One region of the Dysgonomonas sp. ZJ709 genome, then DNA from elsewhere that is predicted to be linked to it. Evidence: riboswitches for the same ligand, from Rfam matches in the RefSeq annotation. Region 1 holds a riboswitch; each other region holds the start of a gene.
The links. Region 1 has a riboswitch for cobalamin ahead of G7Y56_RS11660 (precorrin-2 C(20)-methyltransferase). Riboswitches for the same ligand answer to the same signal wherever they lie in the genome.
Positions count from the first base shown of each region.

Region 2: linked by a shared signal. The riboswitch ahead of G7Y56_RS08495 (DUF5074 domain-containing protein) and the one ahead of G7Y56_RS11660 (precorrin-2 C(20)-methyltransferase) in region 1 are both predicted to bind cobalamin.
Region 3: linked by a shared signal. The riboswitch ahead of G7Y56_RS03320 (TonB-dependent receptor domain-containing protein) and the one ahead of G7Y56_RS11660 (precorrin-2 C(20)-methyltransferase) in region 1 are both predicted to bind cobalamin.

Region 1 is NZ_JAAKEM010000016.1:11-7,781, forward strand. It holds gene G7Y56_RS11655 (3-oxoacyl-ACP synthase III family protein) at 224-1,171, shown strand; cobalamin riboswitch at 1,229-1,429, shown strand; gene G7Y56_RS11660 (precorrin-2 C(20)-methyltransferase) at 1,531-2,235, shown strand; gene G7Y56_RS11665 (ABC transporter substrate-binding protein) at 2,242-3,387, shown strand; gene G7Y56_RS11670 (iron ABC transporter permease) at 3,387-4,427, shown strand; gene G7Y56_RS11675 (ABC transporter ATP-binding protein) at 4,433-5,458, shown strand; gene cbiD (cobalt-precorrin-5B (C(1))-methyltransferase CbiD) at 5,466-7,289, shown strand; gene cobC (alpha-ribazole phosphatase) at 7,292-7,771, opposite strand, start outside.
Region 2 is NZ_JAAKEM010000009.1:102,501-110,271, reverse strand. It holds gene G7Y56_RS08515 (TonB-dependent siderophore receptor) at 101-2,464, shown strand; gene G7Y56_RS08510 (PepSY domain-containing protein) at 2,473-3,636, shown strand; gene G7Y56_RS08505 (PhzF family phenazine biosynthesis protein) at 3,740-4,633, shown strand; gene G7Y56_RS08500 (glycosyltransferase family 4 protein) at 4,646-5,716, shown strand; cobalamin riboswitch at 5,774-6,035, shown strand; gene G7Y56_RS08495 (DUF5074 domain-containing protein) at 6,181-7,584, shown strand; gene htpG (molecular chaperone HtpG) at 7,688-7,771, opposite strand, start outside.
Region 3 is NZ_JAAKEM010000002.1:249,989-257,759, forward strand. It holds gene G7Y56_RS03315 (DUF5074 domain-containing protein) at 1-821, opposite strand, end outside; gene G7Y56_RS03320 (TonB-dependent receptor domain-containing protein) at 818-2,863, opposite strand; cobalamin riboswitch at 3,001-3,206, opposite strand; gene G7Y56_RS03325 (mechanosensitive ion channel family protein) at 3,486-4,784, shown strand; gene G7Y56_RS03330 (hypothetical protein) at 4,857-5,924, opposite strand; gene G7Y56_RS03335 (hypothetical protein) at 6,342-7,771, shown strand, end outside.

The DNA.
Region 1 (7,771 bases):
TGCTAATTCAAAGGAAGCTCTTAGGGAATCCTTGAATTTTAAATCTTCATCATTTGCTTGTTTCATGTTTATTTTTTTAAGTGAATTTTGGGTTAGGTTTGTATGTTGTTACCTAAAATAAATATAAATATGTATACTCTTAGATTTTTTTGTGATATGCCGAATATGAAAATTTGATTGTTATAGATACATTTATCACCTTCAAATTAAAAAGACTGAATTTATGTATATTAATGCTGTGGGTTACTATATCCCTGAAAAACGAATTTCGAACGATTACTTTACTGATATAAATGGACTTGACGCACAATGGATATACCAGCGAACCGGAATCAAAACTCGCTCCAGAGCTAATGATAAAGAAACTATAGACTACATGTGTACCGAAGCGGTATTAGGTGCATTGCCACAATTACCATACAATGAAACAGATGTAGACCTCATAATATTCGCTTCTTATACCCCTTCGGATACTGTAGGTACAACGGCCCATGTTATTCAGAGGGAGTTTAAAATGGAAAAAGCTAAAGCATTTCATATATCTTCGGCTTGTTCTTCCGCAATTAATGGAATGGAGATTATACAGTCGTTTCTTAAGGCTAACATGTCTAAGAAAGCTCTACTTATCTGTGCGGAAAGGAATTCTACATATTCTGATGATGCTGATTCTATAGCAGGGCACTTATGGGGCGATGCTGCCACAGCATATTTTTTCTCATTTGAACGATATTCGAGTGATGAATTGGAAATAGTTGACATCACAAGTCAGGGATTAGCACATATAGGGCAAGGGCCGAAAGCTGTTAATCTAGAACCAAATGGTGCCGGATTACGTATGCCGTATGGCAGGGATGTATTTCAGCGTGCATGTATCTATCTAGTGCAAAATACTGAAGATATTATAACTAAAAATGGATATACTATCTCTGATTTGTCATATTTTATAGGACATCAGGCGAATAAAAGGATTATAAACCATGTAGTTAAAGAATTGGGTATACCTCAAAACAAAACAATGAATAATATAGAGGAATTGGGTAATACGGGTTCTACAAGTGCGTTATTGGTTCTTGCTCAAAATTATGATACATTCAAGGAAAATGACCTGATATGTATATCTGTTTTTGGTGGCGGTTATTCTGCCGGAACGTGTTTATTAAAGAAAAGCTAAATTTATATTCTCCATATTTTTTCTTGGTTACTAAAACCATGTCAATTTAATACATTATATTTGCACTAGAATTTTGGTGTTACAAGTCTGCGTTTGCCAGATAAGTAATGAAAAGGGAATCAGGTGTAAATCCTGAACAGACCCGCTGCTGTAAGTTCCATTAGTTTTTACACAAAACTCATACCACTGTTCGTTAAGAATGGGAAGGTTGTGTAGAAGGAATAAGTCAGAAGACCTGCCATAAAATAATAGTTTAAAGCTCGCGGTAAAGGCTTATAACATATAAGAGCATCATGTATGTAATCTTGTTTTATCCCTATTATCAAAGGCGTTATTAATAATACTCAAATTAAGAGTTTATAATGTACCCTATTACCTTTGTTTCTCTCGGACCGGGAGAAGCTGAACTTATTACATTAAAAGGATTGAAGACTTTACAGTTGGCTGATCGGGTATTCTACCCTGCTACCATAAGTAAAGAAGGTGTTCAGACCTCGCGTGCTTTGGATATTCTTTCCGAGTTAGATATTGATACGAGTAAATTAGTTCCGTTTCATGTTCCGATGAGTAAAGACCGCTCGTTGGCTATAGATGCTTATAACGCAGTATCGGAAGAGATAAAGGAACAATATAAAATGGGGCAGAGAATATGTGTTGTTGCCGAAGGTGATTCGGGTTTCTATTCTTCTATACAATATATATTCGATAACCTGTCAGATAGCGACTTTCCAGTAGAGCGTATTGCCGGGATCCCTGCTTTTATAGCAAGTGGCGCTTTAGCTAAGATACATATTGTAAAGCAGGAAGAAGAGTTGAATGTTGTTCCGGGTATTATATCGGCATCCGATCTCAAAGAGAGAATAGAATCGGGAAAAGTTGTTGTAATAATGAAAGTATCGCAGTGTGCAGAAGCTATTAAAGAATGTATAAGTGAAAAATCGGATGCTACATATCATTATTTCGAAAACGTCGGTGTAGATGGAAAAGAATACTATACTAAAAACACATCAGATATTCTCGATCGGAAAATTCCTTACTTCTCATTAATGATTATTCATAAGTAAAAAGCTATGAACAAATTTTCGTTTCTGTACCTTATCATTATTACTATTTGCTTTTCGGCTTGCAACCCGAACAGATCACAAGAAGGAACAAACAGTTCTTCAATAAATAATTCGGACTCTGCATATATTGAGATAAAATATGCGCAAGGTTTTAAAGTGACATATTTAGATAATTATAAGTTGGTAGATATCCAAGATCCGCAAGGTGAGAGTGAAACTATTTATCGCTACGCTTTAGTTAACAGAGGACAAAGCCATGAAAGGATTCCGCAAGATTATACAATTATAGAAACTCCTGTTCGAAGCCTTATTTGCATGACGACCTTACAACTTTCCAACTTCATTAAGTTAGGTGTACTAGACAAAGTAGTGGGTATGACAAGCACCAACTTCTTGTTTAATGAAGAAATGAAAGAACGAATAAAAACAGGGAAAGCCAGTCAGATAGGTATAGAAGGTAATTTCGATAAAGAGATTATTATGGCGCTCGATCCTGATGTAGTTCTGGTTTCGCCATTTAAACGCGGAGGATATGAGGTTATCAAAGATTTAAATATTCCTCTGATTACATTTCTTGGATATAAAGAAACATCTTCTTTAGGACAGGCAGAATGGTTGAAATTTGTTGGCATGTTATTAGGGACAGAAGAACAAGCCAATCATAAATTTGTCGAAATAGAAAAGAAATACAATGAGTTAAAAGCGCTTAGTGAATCAGTTACTAATAAACCAATAGTACTGAGTGGGGAAATGCGTTCGGGAAATTGGTATGTAGTGGGTGGCAAAAGCTATCTTGCAGAACAATTCAGAGACGCAGGTGCAGAATATTTTCTGAAAGATAATCAGGAAACAGGAGGTGTAAATCTCGATTTCGAATCGGTGTATTCGCAAGGGGCAAATGCTGATTTCTGGAGACTTTTGGTAAGTCATACGGGTGACTATTCATACGAAGTGTTAAAGGCTAGCGATGCTCGTTATGCAGACTTTAAAGCTTTTAAAGAAAAAAAGGTGGTATACTGCAATCTTCGCCAGAAACCATTTTATGAAAATGCACCGGTAGAACCAGAAGTGGTGTTAGCTGATTTGATAAAGGCTTTTCATCCTGAATTGTTGCCTGATCATAAACCTGTATATTACGAATTATTGAAATAATGAGCAGAAAACAAAATATACTTTTCTTCACTCTTATTATAGCATCCATTATTCTATTTTTTATTCTGAATCTAATATTGGGAACTATTTCGATCCCTCCATCTTCTATAGGCAAAATACTATTCAATGTTGGTGACGAACCTATTATCTGGCAGAATATTATCTGGAAATCTCGTTTTCCGCAAACAATAACAGCTTTGTTTGCTGGGGCTGGTTTAGCTATAAGTGGATTACAGATGCAAACAGTATTTCGTAATCCATTGGCAGGACCATCTGAATTGGGTATTAGTTCGGGAGCAAGTCTGGGGGTTGCATTAATGATTCTACTCTCTGGAAGCATAGGGGGTATTGCCTTAAGTAAGATTGGTTTCTTTGGTGAGATTGCTGTTTCTGTAGCCGCGATACTAGGGGCGTTTGCAGTCATGTTATTGATAATAGCTATATCGCAACGAATAAAAGGAAGCGTAATTTTACTAATTATTGGTGTTATGATCGGTTATATAGCTAATGCAATAATCGGTGTATTGAAATTTTTCAGTAACGATGAAGATGTAAGAGCCTATGTAATATGGGGATTAGGAAGCTTTTCGAAAGTATCGGGCGATCAAGTCTATACCTTTGTAGCAATTATGCTGGTACTTATCCCCCTCTCTTTTCTACTTATCAAGACGCTTAACCTCATGCTCTTGGGCGATAGTTATGCACGTAATTTAGGTTTGAATGTCAGGCGGGCAAGATTATATGTTATCACTTGTTCGTGTGTCATTACCGCTATTGTAACAGCATATTGCGGACCGATTGTTTTTCTTGGGCTTGCAGTTCCGCATTTATGCAGGACTATATTTCAGACATCAGATCATCGCATTCTTGTACCTGCGGTTACTTTCGTGGGTGCATCCTTATCCTTGTTCTGTAACCTTGTAGCTCGTATGCCAGGTATGGAAGGTGCATTGCCTATCAATTCGGTAACGGCGCTTATCGGTGCACCGATTGTTATTTCAGTATTATTCGGTAAAAGAAGAAACGAGATAAATAGTTGATAAGGATGGCTAAACAAAAGACAATAGAATTACAGAATCTTGCGATCGGCTATCAAACGAAGAATAATAAAAAAGTCGTTGCTGAAAATATTACTGCTGATATTTATAGTGGTGAATTAACTTGTTTACTAGGTTCTAATGGTATAGGTAAATCGACATTACTACGCACATTATCGGCTTTTCAACCTAAGTTAGGTGGTAATATTAAGGTTTTAGATAAAGACATATCAGCATATACTGAAAAACAGTTATCGACACTGATTAGTGTTGTCCTCACCGAAAAAACCGATGTGAAGAATATGACAGCAAGGGAACTTATCGGTTTAGGTCGCAGTCCTTATACTGGATTTTGGGGTACATTAAGTGACGAAGATAATCGGATTGTAGATGAAGCTATCTCTATGATTAAAATAGAAGATTTGGCTCAGCGAATGATTCATACCCTTAGCGATGGAGAGCGTCAGAAAGTAATGATTGCAAAAGCATTGGCACAGGAAACACCTGTTATATTTCTTGATGAGCCAACCGCCTTTCTTGATTTTCCGAGCAAGGTTGAGATTATGCAATTGCTACATCGTTTGTCCCGCAAAACGAATAAAACGATATTCTTATCGACACACGATCTGGAGCTAGCTTTACAAATAGCAGATAAGATATGGCTCATAGATCAGTATTCGAGTGTAAATATAGGAACTCCCGAAGATTTATCCTTAAACGGTCAGTTAAGCAGCTTCTTTGAGCGAAAAGGAATCACATTCGATATGGAAACGGGATTGTTCCGTATTGAAAATACGTATGATAAGCAAATAAGACTTGTTGGACACGGACAAAAATATGCTATGGTGCGTAAGGCCTTATTGCGTAATGGTATATTAGCATCACGCAATATAGAGACTGATTATTATATTGAGGTCGGCAATTTATATGATACAGAAATAAAACTATACTTGATTGAAAATGAAGTGATTTTAGTGAATAGTATTGAGAATTTGCTTGAGCATATTAATCTATTTTCGTTCTTTAATAAATAGTAGGTATATGATATTGATATTTGGAGGAACAACCGAAGGACGGCACGCTGTAAAAGTTTGTGACGAAGCCGCAAAAATATATTATTATTCTACAAAGGGGGATTTGCAGGAGGTAGAATGTGTTTATGGCATTCGTTTGACAGGTGCATTAAATGATCAGTCAATGTCGGATATTTGTACAAATAATCATATCAAATTAATAATAGATGCAGCTCACCCTTTTGCTGTTGGCTTGCATCAAACGATAGCACGAGTATCGGAAAATTTAGAAATACCTGTTGTTCGCTATGAGCGTAATTATCCTGAACATGAAGACGATTTAATATGGTGCGATAATTATGAGAATGCTATCAATTATCTGGAGAAAAATAAAATAGATAATTTATTGGCATTGACAGGTGTAAATACAATCTCTAAATTGAAACCTTATTGGGAACATCGTAATTGTTGGTTCAGAATACTAGACCGTGATGAATCCAGATCAATTGTCGAAGACTCTGGCTTTCCAATAGAAAAGGTACTTTATTATCAGCAGGGGGAAGATGAAGAACCATTATTTAAGCAGCTAAACCCTCAAGCAATCATAACAAAAGAAAGTGGAGAGTCTGGTGGTTTTAAGGAGAAGATAGAAGCTGCATGCAATTTGAATATTCCTATACTAGTTGTGAAACGCCCTACCCTTTCATCTTCTTTTATTTCAGTATATGGAGAACATGGATTGAGAAAAATTATAGAAAAGCTTGTTCCTGACTTTTTTGAATTAAAAACGGGCTATACTACGGGTACTTGTGCCACAGCAGCCACTAAAGCCGCACTAATAACTTTATTAAATCAAGAGATTGTAAATGAGGTGAGTATAACTCTACCAAATGGCGAATGGATACGAATTCCTATAAATTTTGTAGTATTCGACAAAGAGATGGCTACAGCTACCGTTATTAAAGACTCTGGGGATGATCCAGATGTTACAAATGGTATAGAAATACAATCGACAGTTTGTTTAAACGATGCTAAACGTGGCGTTCATTTGCTACAAGGAGAAGGTGTAGGTACAATCACTTTGCCCGGCTTAGGATTAGAGATTGGTGGACCAGCTATAAATGAGACTCCCCGAAAGATGATGAAGCGGGAAGTATTTAAAGTGTTGCGACATAATCAGGATAAATTACCGAATCAGAATGTAAAAATTGGGGTTGATGTAACTATATCAATACCTAAAGGTGAAGAAATAGCAAAACGGACTTTTAATCCGAAGCTCGGAATTATAAACGGTATATCGATTATTGGTACTTCGGGTATTGTAAAACCTTTTTCGTCAGAAGCTTTTGTTAATTCTATCCGTCGCGAGATGCAGGTCGCCAAAGCCTTAAAGTGCGAACGGGTAGTAATTAATTCGGGAGCAAAAAGCGAACGATTTATAAAAGGTGAATATACTGATTTACCAAGTCAGGCATTTATACACTATGGCAATTTTATAGGAGAGACTATCAAAATAGCTTCTGAACTTCAATTCGGTTATGTAACAATGGGCATAATGCTCGGAAAAGCGGTGAAACTAGCCGAAGGCTCGTTAGATACACATAGCAAAAAGGTTGTAATGAATAAAGATTTTCTGATTGATACCGCCAGAGCATCAAGCTGTTCGGATAAAACAATTGAATCAATAGAGAATATTACAATGGCACGTCAGTTATGGGATATAATTCCAAACGAAGAATCTACGTTCTTTCATCTCATTATAAAGAAATGCCATGAAGTATGCGCTCCTCTACTTCCTGACGGTGAGCTAACAATATTATTGATTGATGAAGAAGGACGAATTTTAAAATAAAGTTATTTCAAATCAAATTCAAGTACCTGTCCATACTCAGCTAAATTATCAAAAGCACTTTTAAGGTTGGTTTGTCCGAAATAGACCTTTGCACAATTAATTACACCACCATGAGCAAAAACAATCACTTCTTTATAGTCATTTTCTTTTATTTCGTCGAAAAATGAAGCTACACGGTCGTACATATGTTTGAATGATTCACCATTAGGTGCAGGGTTATTAACCCAGTCTTTTTCCCATTCAGACATATCCAGCTCGTCCCATTTGTGCATTTCCCAATCTCCGAAATGCAACTCTTTCAATCGATCGTAGAGTTGAATTTCATCAGCATATCCGCAATAATTTGCCAGCTTGCGGCATCTGCTCAATGGGCTTGAGAATACAGCATCATGATCGACATCAGCTAATTTCTGCTTTACAATTTCTGCTTCCGATTCAAAAGTGTTTTTTAAAGGTACATCGGTTTGTCCATAGCATGTGCC
Region 2 (7,771 bases), on a different contig from region 1:
GAATATAGCAATATTTAGGGATTGCCGCAGTGTTGATCTTTCTTTTCCTTTGCGTCGTTTTACCAACGTAAAAATAAATTCAATAAAAACAATCTTAACAATGAAAAAAAATAGCATTTTGCTACTTATTCTGTGCTGTATTACTGTTTTTTGTCAGGCCAAAGATATTCGGGGATCAGTAAAAAGTTCGGACGGTGAAAATCTCGAATATGTAGCTGTTCATATAGTTGGTACCCAGAGTGGTAGCATAACCGACTCTTTAGGTGTATTTATGATCAAAAATATAAATCCCGGTAATTATAAATTGACAGTTTCTTTACTCAATTATAAAACAAGGACAATCGATGTAGCTGTCCGTTCAAATACGGAGGTAACGGATGTTCCGGTAATTATATTGGAAGAATCTGCTCAGAATTTGGGCGAGGTTGTTGTCTCGGCTCAAGCTCACAGATATACCACTCAACGTATATCGGGTTCTATTCGTCTCAATGAACCATTGATTCAGATTCCTCAGAACATACAAGTTATCAATAGCGATATAATGCTCGATCAGCAAATAACCAGTATGAGTGACGGTATTACCCGTAATGTCAGCGGGGTAACCCGTCTTGAGCACTGGGGCGATTCATATACGCGCGTAAACATGCGTGGTAGCCGTGCTGCTGCGTTTCGCGAAGGTATGAATGTTACTTCCAACTGGGGGCCTCTAACGGAGGATATGAGCTTTGTAGAACGTATCGAATTTGTAAAAGGACCAGCCGGCTTTATGATGTCGAACGGTGAACCTAGTGGTATTTATAATGTGGTAATGAAGAAACCCACAGGACAGAGAAGAGGACAAGCTTCGTTTATGTTCGGTAGCAACGATCTGTATCGTGCTACATTAGACCTAGATGGTGTAATGGATAAAGAAGGTAAACTATTATATCGTTTAAACCTGATGGGACAAACGATGAATTCGATCAGACAATATGAATTCAATAAGAGATATAGTGTTGCTCCGGTTATTACATACGATATAGATGATAAAACGAAGTTGACAGCAGAATACGCTTACCAATACATGGAGTCTTCTAATACAGGATCGTTTTACAGTTTCTCTCCGAATGGATATGCCGATCTTCCATACGATTACTCAATATTAGAGCCAGGGCTAGAACCCACAGTTATAAAGGATCATAGTCTTATCCTTAATCTTCAACATGAGTTGAGTAAAAACTGGAAGTTGACCGCTCAGGCTGCATACTTCAATTATAATAAAGAGGGTAGTTCTATGTGGTATGGATCTGTGGCAAGCAATGGTGATATGATCAGAACCGTAAGTATAGGTGATGCTATTAATGAGATGAAGTTTGGTCAGGTCTTCGTAAATGGAGAAGTGAAAACGGGAGCCGTCAACCATCGTATATTAGGAGGTTTGGATATTGGTGATAAACATTTTTGGGGAGACTGGAGCCAAACTCATGCATTGGATTCAGTTGGTACATATAATATTTATGACACAAATCGTAAATCGGGTAATCCATATTGGGGATATCCTCAATTCGACAGAACCCGAAGTATGAAAGAGAGAGCTAATACTACTCAAATTTCGCAATCGTATACAGGATTGTATGTGCAAGACGAATTAGGTTTCTTTGACGAAAGACTAAGATTAACTCTTGCCGGTCGTTATACATTTGTGAAAGATGATTCGTATGGAACTACTGTGACTGATGAGAAACATTTCTCACCCCGTGTCGGTCTTAGTTTCTCTATGGATAAAAACTCGTCAGTGTATGCTCTTTTCGATCAAACTTTCAGTCCGCAAATGGGATTGCTTCGTGGCGGAGATAAAGTGAAACCGATAACCGGTAGTAATTGGGAATTAGGTTTGAAACGTATGTGGTTTGGTGGTCGATGGAATACAAGTCTTTCGGTATATCAAATAATGAAAAATAATGAAACAACTTCTGACCCTGATAACAAAGGAGATGAAACTTACCTTATTCAAGTTGGTCAATCGAAAGCTCAAGGGGTAGAATTCGACATGATGGGTGAAATCGTTAAGGGGTTGAGCGTTGTTGCTAACTATGCTTATACCGATTATAAAGTGACAAAATCGATAAACGAAAAACGACCTGTTGGTATGCGTTTACCAGGACATGCTAAGCATCTTTTCAATATATGGTTGAAATATCAGTTTTCAGAAGGTATTCTTAAAGGCTTCAATATTGGTGGAGGTCAAACCTCGATGCTCGATCGTAGTACATGGGGAGGGCTTGTCGATGGCAAGTCGGGTTTACCTGATTATTATAAGTTTGATGCGGTTGCAGGTTGGCGCAAAGGAAATTTGATAATAGGATTGAATGTATTTAATGTCTTCGATAGATATTTATACAGTGGTTCTGTGTCGGGTAATGTATATTATTGGCAGTCCGAGCCTAAACGTAACTTCAGAATGGGTATTACCTATAATTTCTGATCGTTGAAATGAAAAAACTATCATTTAGAAAAATAGCTTACTGGTTGCATCTTTGGCTCGGGGCACTTTCGTCACTTGTAATATTCATTGTAGCTGTCACAGGATGTATTTACGTTTTTCAATTAGAATTACGAAGCATTTTTCAACAATCGCAATATGTGGAGATACAAGATAGACCGTTTTTGTCACCCTCGGAGCTAAAAGAAAAAGCTAACCAGTATGTATATGCAGTGGCGGCCGATAGCGCCAATGTTATCTATGGCGTAGCCTATGGCAAGAGGGATAAGGCTGCCACGCTTGCGTATAATCATTACGAGGATGGATATACAATATTAATGTTGAATCCTTACTCGGGAGATTACATTTATAAGCAGACATTGAAAGGCGATTTTTTCAGAATCATTCTTGCAGGACATCGTAGTCTGTGGTTGCCTTACGATATTGGACGTCCTATTGTAGGCTGGTCGGTTCTGGTATTTGTTATTGTAACTATTTCGGGAATCGTACTTTGGATACCTAAAAGATGGAATAGAAAATCGTTGAAATCTATTCTTACGATCAAGCGGAAATCAAATTCATATAAGCTCAATTACGATTTGCATAAAGTTATAGGATTCTATGTGGCACTGATCGCCCTTATAATATCTATAACCGGTCTGACATGGAGCTTCAAATGGTTCGCAAATTCTTATTATACTGTTATCTCGGGTGGAGAAGAACTGAAACAATGGAAACCGGCTTTGTCTGATACGACATTGACAGCCTCGACTCTCAACTTGGATGATCGACTATGGGATCAGGTGAAGCAAGAGTATCCGATAGGAGAGCAAGGTACATTTATGTTCGATTTCCCTAACAAGAAAGCGGATGCTTATCGCATTTGCTTCAATCCGGCGAATGATGATACATATTACAAAAGACATTTTCGTTTCTTCGATCAGAACACGCTGGAAGAACTCGAAGGTGGTGGTATCTATGGCACTGCTTACGAAGATTCGTCTGCCGGTGATAAGCTTTATCGTATGACCTACGATATTCATGTTGGAGCTATTGGCGGACTACCGGGTAAGATAGTCGTTTTTCTTGCAAGCTTAGGTATTGCCAGTTTGCCGGTCACCGGATACATCATTTGGCATAAGAAAAGAAAGAAATCAAAGAAGGGGAAGAAATAGATATATAAACTTTCTACCGATAAAAAGCAGATATAATTAATATGAATTATATTTGCTTTTTCTTTTATACGAAAATATCTACACATAGCTTGAAAACAATAAGATGGAAAAACTTAGATATCTGAAACTAGATGCTTTTATTGCCGGAGAGTCTAATGGGAATCCTGCTGCATGCATATATCTTGAAAAGGATCAGATTTTATCTGAATCTGATATGCAGAATATAGCTAAGGAGCATAAAGGCTTTGTGTCCGAAGTTATTTACTGTGCTATGGTTGATAGCTCTTCGTGTAATTTGAGATATTACTCGTCGGAATGCGAAGTCGATTTTTGCGGACATGGTACAATTGCGTGTATGTACCATTTATTAAAAACGGATGAACAGCTCAAACAACTACCCGAAATAAAAATAAATACAAAAAAAGGCAGTTTAGTAGTTTATAACGAGCTTCAATCTTTAGATGCAGTTTTCATAACAGCTCCAAACCCCGAGTATTTATCGGTGACAGTTGCAGCAGAAGAAATCTCCGAGAATTTAGGTGTTATACAAAATATGCTTGATAAGCAATATCCTATTAATTTTATTAATGCCGGCTTAAGAACTCTTATAATACCGATTACCAATCTGGATAATATATTAGCCTTAAATCCAGATGAAGAAACATTGAAAGCTTTCTGTATAACAAATGAGATTGACATTATACTTGTTTTTACTACAGATGTAACTAATGAGAATAATAAGATAAGAACTCGTGTGTTTGCTCCTAAATTTGGTTATCTGGAAGATGTAGCCACAGGATCGGGCAATTCTGCTATGGGTTACTATATGCTTAAGCATAATCTATGGAACAGAGAACCTATTTCTATTGAACAAAACGGAGAACAAAACGCTTATAATGTAGTTAAATTAAAAATGAGTGAAAGAAAAGTTCTTTTTGGAGGCAGTGCTTCTGTGAAAATAGAAGGAACTTATTTTCTTAATACAAGTGATAAGTAAAATAAATACGTAGTGAATAAATCGACTAAGATAAATTTTATTCTACCATTCAAACCTCGCCGTCCGGCAGGTGGATTTCGGGTAATGTATGAATATGCCAACCGATTAGCAAAGAAAGGATATTCGGTTCATCTTACATATCCTATCCGTACACAGTATATGGAATATCGTTTGCCTTATGTCGCTCGTTATATTCTGTCTAAGGTAGAAGGCTTTCGTAATGACAAGTGGTTTAATTTCGATCCGTCTATTACGATGTCTTATGTTCCCCAAGTAGATGACAGATATGTAGTAGATGCAGATGTTGTAATTGCTACATGGTGGTCTACTGTCTTAGAAATGGGTAGGCTAGGTGCGGCGAAAGGTAAAAAGATAAATCTTATTCAAGGTTTTGAAAACTGGACAGGGCATGAAGACCTATTATATGCTTCGTACGATATGCCTGATACAACAAATGTTGTTGTAGCCTCTTACCTTAAAGAGATTGTAGAGCAGCATACATCTAAGCCTGTTGCATTAATATATAATGCTGTCAATAATAAAGAGTTTTTTGTAAAAGATAAAATAGAAGAGCGAACGCTTGCAACAGTTGCGATGACCTATTCTATACAAGAAATAAAAGGGTCTGAATATGGTCTGAAAGCATTAATGCTTGTGAAAGAAAAATATCCTGAGTTGCAAGCCTATCTATTCGGTGTGTGCCCTCAGCCGGAAGGTTTGCCCGACTGGATCAAGTTTTATCGTGCGCCAGATAATCTTTGCGATATATATAATCGTAATGCGATATTTCTTTCTAATAGTTTTACCGAAGGTTTCCCACTTACACCTGCCGAAGCTTTATTCTGTGGATGTGCATTAATTTGTACCGATATAGCCGGACATCGTGAATTTGCTATTGATGGAGAAACGGCTTTACTTGTTGAGGTGAAAAATGCAGAGCAGATGGCTGAAAGAATTTGTTATTTGATCGATAATAATGAAGAGCGCATCTCATTGGCGCATAGGGGTAATAATTACATTCAACGTTTTAGTTGGGAAAGTGCCATTGAGAAGATGGAAAATTTAATTAAACAGATTGTATAATATATTGAAGATTGTAAATATTTTGCACATTTACTTGTTATCTCTTAAATAATATATATTTTTGTAAACGTATTTGGTTTGGATAATTCATTTCGGATTATCTGATTAAAAGGGAATCAGGTGAAAATCCTGAACAGACCCGCTACTGTAAGTTCTAACGAACAACATTTTGACATTACCCTCGCCACTGTTAGAAACAGTAAGCAGTGAACAGTAAACAACAATTTGGTTGATAACTGATGACTGACAACTGATATGATGGGAAGGCCGTTCAAAATGAGAACAAGTCAGGAGACCTGCCAGACAAAATAAATATTCAGACTTTCGAGGAATAAAGTCTTGAGATCAAATGCACATGGTTGCACGTTTGTATTTATACATTTTGATTATCATTTCATTTCTTCTGTTAAGACTATTCAACTTTAGTCTGGATTAGTATTATACTAAATAAACTGATAATTATAATGAAAAGAAAGTACTTAGGTTTAGTGGCATTTTTTGCTTTGACTTTTACATTCGCATCATGTTCTGATGACGACGATGTAACAAATTCTGATGAAACGGTTGTAATAGAAAATGATAAAGCTCCGGCTACTATGGCTGCCGATGGTTTTTATATTTTGAATGAGGGTAATTTTACTACAGATAATGCCAGTTTAAGTTTCTTCAATAATGACGGAGCTATATCTTATCGCGCGTATGCTGCTGCAAATTCGGGAGAGACTCTAGGTAAAACAGGGCAATTTGCAACAATTTATGGTGATAATGTTTATATAGTATCGTTTGGCGGAAATAGGCTTGTAGTAGCAGATGCTAAAACATTGAAGAAGAAGGCGGCTATTGAAAATATTGCAGGGAGCGACAATGCGGCACGCTCTTTTGTAGGGGTGAATAGTAAGAAAGGCTATATATCTACTAATAGTGGAATTAGCCTCTTTGATATTGAGCAGTTGAAAGTAGGTACAACTATTGCTGGTATTTCCGGCGAAGTTGTTAATATGTGTCTTGCAGGTAAATATGTATTTGCAGCTGTTATCTCGGAAGGTATTTATGTTATAGATACTTCAACTGATAAAGTAGAAAAAGTTATAAAAGACAATACAATAAATTCAGTTGCACAAAGCAAGGACGGAAATATTTGGGCTGGTGCTACCAGTAAACTGATTAAGATAAATCCATATACATTTGAAGCAACGACAGAAGTTTCGTTTTCAGATACCCATATCGAATATTCTTGGAATGTAGGGAGTTTTTGTGCCAGTACTCAACAAAATGTTTTGTATTGGAAAGATGGGAATAAAGTTGCTAAATATGATATAAATAGTAAATCGCTTAATTCAGCATTTTATACGCTGGGTAAGCATGATAATGGTGACCAGCTTCTTTTTTATGGTGCAGGATTAAGAGTAGATCCTTTAACCGACAATATAGTTTTGTCAATGACAACAGGTGTATGGGGTAATGATATAAATGTAGTACAGTTATTGACACCTCAAGGAGCATTGAGTAAAACGATAAACGTAAAAGGAGGTGCAGATAATACCGATTACTATTGGTTTCCGGCTATGCCATTCTTTAAAGACGTAAACGCTCCTGCTATATTGACTAATCAAATCGTGTTGAAGCCTAACGAAGAAAAGACAATTGATCTGAATGAAGTAATTATAGATGCCGATAACGCATCATCATCTATAATTAAGAGTCTGCTTACTTCGTCTGCTGAGGGTGATATTGCTCAATATGAATTGCAAAAAAATATGCTGACCCTGAAATCTTCGGCTAAGACCGGAAAGATGGTTATTAAACTACAAGCAAATTCAAATGGCAAGATCGTAGAAAAAGATATAAGAATAGATGTCAGAAATTGACGCTTGTTTTATTTGTGTATAGGTAAAAGAGAGAGGCTGTTCGTGGTGGAACAGCCTCTCTTGATTTAAGCCCTTTTCGGATTCACTACTTTACTTAATTTATTTAGATCATATCAGTGCTTCTCTTGATGAAATTGTTCAGAGCTTCACCTTTCAGCATGCCATTCGATAATAGAGCCAAATCGAT
Region 3 (7,771 bases), on a different contig from region 1:
GTGACTGGTATATCCAATTCATCTGTAACAGCATCGGTTTTACTATCTATCACATAGAGTTTGGATGGAATAGTCGAAAGATTGCCCCGCGAATTTACATATATATAGCCTCGTTTGTCTATTACCATGCGATGGAGATTAATACCTACATCTATCTTCTTTATCTCCTCAAAAGTATTGAGATCTATTACTGATACAGTCTTATCATAGTTTGGAGCACGATAGCCACCCGAATTCGCTACATATAGTTTGCCATTATGAACTACCATCTCTTCGGGTTGATAACCTACATTTACCTTACGTGTAAGAGTGAGTGTTGTAGTGTCTATCTCAGCAACAAAGCTTATTTGCGCATTTGGATCGACTGATATATTTGCAGCATACGAACTAACGTAGGCTTTCCCTGCGTGAAAAGCTAAATAACGACAGTTGGGAACAGTTATTTCGGTGATTCGTTTGGCAGATCTCGCATCCATTATTTCGATCTTGTTCGAATTGTTGATTACTGCATATAGTTTATTTCCATATACTTGCAGGTCGTTGCCTACATCACCCAATTCTTTGACTACACCCGGGTTGTTTTCTGAATATATGTCGCGATAATATAGTCCGGTCGGGTATTCGAAGTAATCGATTGTAGCTTTATTCATCCCCATATTTCCTTCGTTGAGGAGATAGAAGCCCATCATCTTACTATTGCTGACCGGTGGTGTTATCTGTTCTTGTTCCGACAGATAAACCATTTCGTCATCTCTGCACGAAGTTGATAGCAGGATACAGATAAAAGAAAAGATATATGCTATATTATAAAGCTGTTTCATATTTCGATACTTAAAATAAATCTGAAATTGCGGCCGGGCATCGGGAAATTTAATACTACGTCGTAGTATTGGTTCAATGCATTATTTACTTCTATGGAACTTTTTACTCTGTAACTTTTGAAATTGAATGTTTTCTGTACTGACATATCGTGGGTATACCATGGCTGTATATGATTGCGTTTAATGTTGTTTATTCCACCATCATAACGTTCACCTACGTATATAAAACTATAATTCATATTCCATGATTCATATCCTGCGTTAAGAATTGCCGAACCGCTATGCCATGGTGTATAGGGAATCTGGTCGCCATACGATGATAAACGAGGTTCGGTTTTTGTGAAATCCTGCGCCTTGGAATACGAGTAGGTGAGGTTTGTACTTAAACTTACTTTACCTATATGTCCTTGTAAATTGGCTACTACATCCAGACCTTTATTTTCTACTTTTCCCATATTGGTCATCATCCATCTGAAATTGCTGTTTGTGGGCGATGCGATGATTTTATTTTCGATATCGAGATAATAGGCATCCACTTGTAAAGTGAAAGCGTCCAGATTACTTTTTTTAAATTGTTTATTGTAACTGAATCCAATATTATATTGATTGGTGTATTCCGGCTTCAGATCGCTATAACCTATTTCGGCATAATATAAATCGTTGAAAGTCGGCATTCTGAATACACGTTTGTAGAATGCACGTAGATTGAAGTCATGCTTTTCGAAAGGCTTGTAGCCGACCACTATCGCAGGTGTTATTTCAGATTTATTGGGAGATGCCTTGCCGTTTCTTACAGATTCTTGCACAAATGAACCTAACAAACTGGCCTGTGCTTTTACCTTATTTACTTTTACCGAACTGGCTAAAGCAACAAGTGTTGTGGTGCGTTTCGGGTAAGCGAAATTATCGTAATTGCTCATCGTTGCGTTCAGTTTGTTCCATTGGAAATCTGTAGATAGGGATATATCCCACCACGAAGTCGGCGAATACATATTGATAGCCGACAAGTAAACCTCTTGCTGATAGTACGTATTATTGAACGATATTCTGTCATTGACAACCTCCCCCATAAACAAAGTGGTGTCGTTCGATAGATAATGTGTATAATCGTATGCAAACTTACCTTTGAGTTGGAATTTGTATTTAGGAGTGAAATCTTTGTTATAACTCGATTGGGCAAAGAAGTTTTTATCCCATAACCTGTCACCATTATAAAATACATTGTTGACTATTGCTCCGGGCAGTCCTCGTTCCGAATCATAATAGTATATTTTCGATTCCCAATAGCCATCGGCAACTACTCCATATAAGCCTCCTTCGATACGGAGAGCTTCTATGTCGCTATTCTTACGGGTGGCGGTTGTGTCGTAAGCAATAGACCCGTCTGTATTCACCCGTTTGTATCTGAATTTATACTTCCCATCCGATTTGATGTATTCTGAACTTAAATTCATACTCAATTTACTGCTGAGTTTCTGTTCCCAACGAACAGAGGGATTGATAAGTTGTATCGATCCGGCTTTATATCTTACGAGGAGATTTGTTTTCTTATCTTTTTCAAATTTCGGTTTTTTAGTTCGCAGATAGATAGATGCTGCCGACCCAAAGTCTCTTGCCGACTGAAATGTTTCGCTTTTTTGTCCGTTATACAGTGATAACTCTTCCATATCGTCGAGGGAGAAACGACCTAAATCGACTACTCCGTTTTGTGCATTGCCCAATTGTATTCCATCATAAAATACGCCGACATGATGCGTACCCATATTGCGTACATTGACTGTCTTGATACCACCTATACCACCATAATCTTTTATCTGTATACCTGCAAAATAGCGAAGCGCATCCGAGACGGTGTGGTTGCTTAGCTGTTGTAGCTTAGTACCTGATAATCGTTGTGTCGGAATCACTTCTTGAAAGGGTTTAGCAATGACGATGACTTCTTTCATCTGCTGTATGCTGTCTAACAGACCTTGTGCATAAAGGGATGTTGTGCAACAGTAAAGTAAACAGATGGATAGAAATCGTATTATGTTTTTAAACATTCGCTAGTTTGAATAATTGATCAAAATAGCTTTCTCTTGATGTGGATTGGAATAATTGCGCATGCAATATTTGCAGAAAAGAATCGTAAGTATCTTACTACTTCTGATAATATTCTCCAGCCTCATACCTCGAAAGCTTTAAATATAAATATTCTGGCAGGTCTTCTGACTTACTCTTGTTTTGAATATCCTTCCCATCTTATTAATTACGACAGTGGATTTTGTCCATTCAAAACATAGTAGAGCTTACAGCAGCGGGTCTGTTCAGGATTTTCACCTGATTCCCTTTTCATTACTTGTCCGATAAATACGGATTTGTAACACCAAAATGTTGGTACAAAGATAGGGTATTAAATCGATATGCGTTGGTAATTTAGAGAAAAATGCATTGAAGCCCACTACTACTCACCCTCAATTCGTTTTGATATATAGAAGATTATGTGAAAACATATTAGAATCCCCCACGGCATTGCTCGTAGAACAATATGAGATAGCAAATGTTGTAATATGTAGTGAATCTACGAATTTGTGATGTCTGGATACTTATACGGCAATTCCATAATATAAAGGGTGGCTTTGCTTATAATCGTTGTTTAAAGTTATAATATTTAACCCATATTTTATGTATGTCATAATTCCTCATATAGCAACAGAGAGTGTAACCAGCTCATCTAAATTCTGGATACTACAGTATCTCCATGATGCATTATCAGGTATTGGAGTCAGTATCAAAGTGTCTAATGTTATTGTTTTCACTGTTGCATTTATATCCCTAATCGTTATTATATGGTTATTGAACATTATAACCTCAAAGCTATCCTCTGTTTTTAGACGGAAAGAGGAGTCCAACATGAGATCCAAAATATACAATGTATTGGTTCAGAAGAAATTTTTTAACCGTCTGATTGTACTTGCTGCGATTATTGTTGTCTTTTTTAGTTCCGGAGTTCTATTTTCGGGATTCTCAGAAAGTTGGATGCGGTTTGAGTTTGCGATTTCTAAAATTGTAGTGGTATTCTGGGTCTTATTAGTATTATCTTCACTTTTGAATGCGTGGGAGTTATTCTTCAAGATTCACCCCAAGACACAGCAAACATCACTCAAGGGTTATATTCAAATTATTAAAATTATATTGGGGATTATAGGTGCAATTCTTATTGTCTCAATAATTGCAGATAAAAACCCATCGAATCTATTTGTTGGTTTTGGAGCTACAGCAGCTTTTATTTCATTGATTTTCAGAGATACAATTTTAGGCTTTGTAGCCTCCATACAGCTTTCGTTTCAGGATATGATACGCCTCGGAGATTGGATCGAGATGCCATCAAAGAATGCAGACGGAGTTATTGTAGATATAAATCTTAGTTCGGTAAAGGTGCAGAACTGGGATAACTCGGTTACTATGATACCTATTTACACGATGGTAACCGATTCATTCACAAACTGGCGTCGTATGGAGTTGGGACCGGGGAGACTTTTTGTCCGTTCATTTTATGTGAGTGTCGAGTCTGTAAAGCTCGTAAGTGACGACTTTCTTGCTATTCTGTCGGGTAATCCTGCTATGGCAAATAATTTTGAAGCAATTCTTTCTTTAGCTCGGGAAAGCTCATCGAGAGAAACCCTGACTAATTTAGCTTTATTCAGAGCTTATCTCGAGTTATTTCTGCGTAAGCATCCTCAAATTAATGATGAGCTAATGCTATTTGTCAGGTATATGAACGAAATTACAGCTAATGGTATTGGTATTGAAATTTATGCATTCTCTCGTCAAAAAACGGCTAGTGGCTATGATGTGATCCATCGTTCTGTAATGGAATATGTGATTTCCAGTGCTCCCTTATTTGATATTGTTCTTTTTCAAAATCCTTCAAGTAAAGATTTGCACCATATGAGAATTGATCCGAATCGGATAAATACATGAAGATATTATAAAAAAGGACTCAGATTTTATACCTGAGTCCTCTACTTTTTTATTTCTTTCGGAGTATCTACATTAATAGCGGGTGATAAGAGCTAACCCTTTAAACTTCTCTAATCCACCATCAGATATAAATACAGTATCACCTCCAAAATCGGCATTTATTTCTACCATTTCGTCAATAATATCATCAATTATACTTTCTCTGGAAGCATCACTAGTACTTACCGGATGTATTTTACCATCTATTATTTCGGCAGATTGGTAATACCCATTCTGAACAAATAAAGTTTTTCCCTTACCTTGTTCTATCGCACTCCATATATCGTTGATATCTACCAGAAATTTTCCCGTATTCAAAGCTTCTTTAAGTTCTGATAATCGTTTCTCATTGTTTTTATGTGTATATTCTTCTACAATATACTTATTCGCATCTATTATATGCTGGGCCGATTTGTCAAAGCTATCATTGTGTGTTCCGATAATAAATTCAGTATGTTCGGAAATATTCTTAAAGTAAGCCGTGTTTTTTTCGTCAGCCGATATAACTATAGGTAATGGATTCTCTCTCCATATTGCCCATAGAGCTTTATCTACTCTACTGAAAAATTCTTTCTGATAATTCCCGACTCTCGTTGCATTAGACCCTGCTGTGGCGTTTGTGGTAAACAACGAATAATTGATGATGGGGAATGGCCTACCCAGTTCTTCGGTTACTCTTCCGTTTGCTGCTTCTATCAGTCTGGCACGGTCTTGGCCCAATACTAAAGTGTAGTATGCCTGCTGGGTATGCAGTGACCTTATTAAATCTCTGGTAGCAAAAGACTCGTCTATAATCACCCGGTTGTTTACCGCAATAGGCAAACGAGTGTATTTTGCAATGTCTTCATTTACAAATAATACCAGACTCTCCGTGTTGTGGCGATGGTCTATTTCTTCTACCAGTTCTTTCAACTGGTCGATAATTTTTTTTGCTGCTTTTTTGTCGGGTTCAAGAGAAAGCCTATCAATAGCCTCTTTTTGTAAATTACTCAACAGAATTGCATCTTTTTGGCTATCCGGATGGGTGTGATGAGTATTTAAAATTATACTGACACACATTTTGCCTCTAAGATCTTTAATTTCTTTTAAAATGTTATTCATGGAAATTCTGGTTTAATAGTGAATATTAAATTATATATATGTTGTGATTGTAATAATTGAAGTGTCTTAATTAAAAACACCTTTATTGTGATTAAGTTTATCACGGGTGGATGTTCATTTCTATTTTATTGTTTTTTTAGATATTAAAAAAGAATATCTATGTATTGTGAAATTCATATTTTGGAAGTAATGGGGCTGATGAGAAGAATCAAATTTATTATTAATCGGATTCGACACCTTTGTTTGATGCTCAAATAGTATATTGTCATCAGGATGTTGTTTCCAAAAGATTTACAATTAAATAATTTGTTATATATCAGCGAAAGTGTACATTTGTGCCGCGATTTGTTGGATGGCTTATTAGCCTGTTATCAGCCATTTTACGACCAAGCTACAGCAAAATATAAAACATAAATAATGGAACTCAGAAAGCAATATATAGTTTACACCCCTTTCCTCTTTTTGTTGGCATTCGTTTTTATCCTTTTCAACTGCGATGTATCTTCTCCTTTAACATTTAAATATTTTGGAGACAGCTCTATATTTATGGCAATGGGTAAAATGTTTTTAGAAGGGAAAGTTCCATATGTTGATTTCTTCGATCATAAAGGCCCTTCTTTCATCTTGCTCGAAGCGTTCGGACAGATTTTAGCTCCCGGTAGACTGGGCATATTTCTACTCGAAGTGCTGAATTTATTTTTTGTACTCGTATTTATAAGTAAGATTGCTGGTTTACTGGTCGATAATAAACGGAAAATACTGTTGTGTTTGATCTTCCTTATTTTCTCATCTCGAATTATAAGCAGAGGGAATACGACAGAAGAATTTAGCTTAATCCCACTTTTTATCTCATTATTTCTTGTTTGCAAGTACTATTTTAAAACCAAAGAAATCTCGGTGATGGATGGCTTTTTATTGGGTATATGCTTTTCTTTTCTTTTTTGGATGCGCATGAATAATGCAGGAGCTATTGTTGCTATCTGCGTCTTTATATTTATTTCGACAATCATAGATCGGGACTACGTTTTTCTAAAGAAATTAATCTTGTTCTTCTGTTTAGGGCAATTGCCTCTGAGCCTTCTCTATATCGTCTATTTTAGTTATCACGGTGCGTTGTACGATTTGATGTATGCCAACTTTATATTTAATTTTAGATACGTAAATTCATTCTTGTCATTTGAAGGTGAAGCATTTTGGGTAAATGTAGTTGTATTGATAGTGCTCGTTATCGGTTCAATCCTACATTATCGGAAGGAGAAGGATTATAAAATTTTCATATTCACTACTCTTCTTTTCTTTTTTAGTTTCATTACTATAAATATTGGTTACGCTTTCACTCATTACTTCATACTTATTTGTCCAGCTTTTGTTTTCGGATGTTTACTTATCTTGAATTCTATTGATAACGATAAGTTGATTAAGGGAGGGTTGCTATTGGCTGCTATAGCATTTCTCGGATTGTTGTCTCGTTCTGCGTATTATATAATAAAAGAAGGGGAGAGCTTTAAACTGGAAGCCGCTAATTATAAAAAGCATGTGTATGCACTTATAGATCAAATACCCGAAGAAGACAGGGATAAAATTTATTATTATATGGTAGATGTGAATTTTTATGTATTGGCTGATATAAGTGCTAATCATAAATATTTCGCTTTGCAGGAATGGCATGGATTGCACGATGAGAGTGTATTTCATGAAATTAACCAAATGATGCGATCGACCCCTCCTCCGTATGTTATGCTGCCAAAAGATAGGAAAAGCTTGTTCGAAGGAAAAGAATACGCTAATCCCGAATTTACCCAGATACTGAGGAATAATTATAGTCTTTTTGTCGAAAATGACGACTT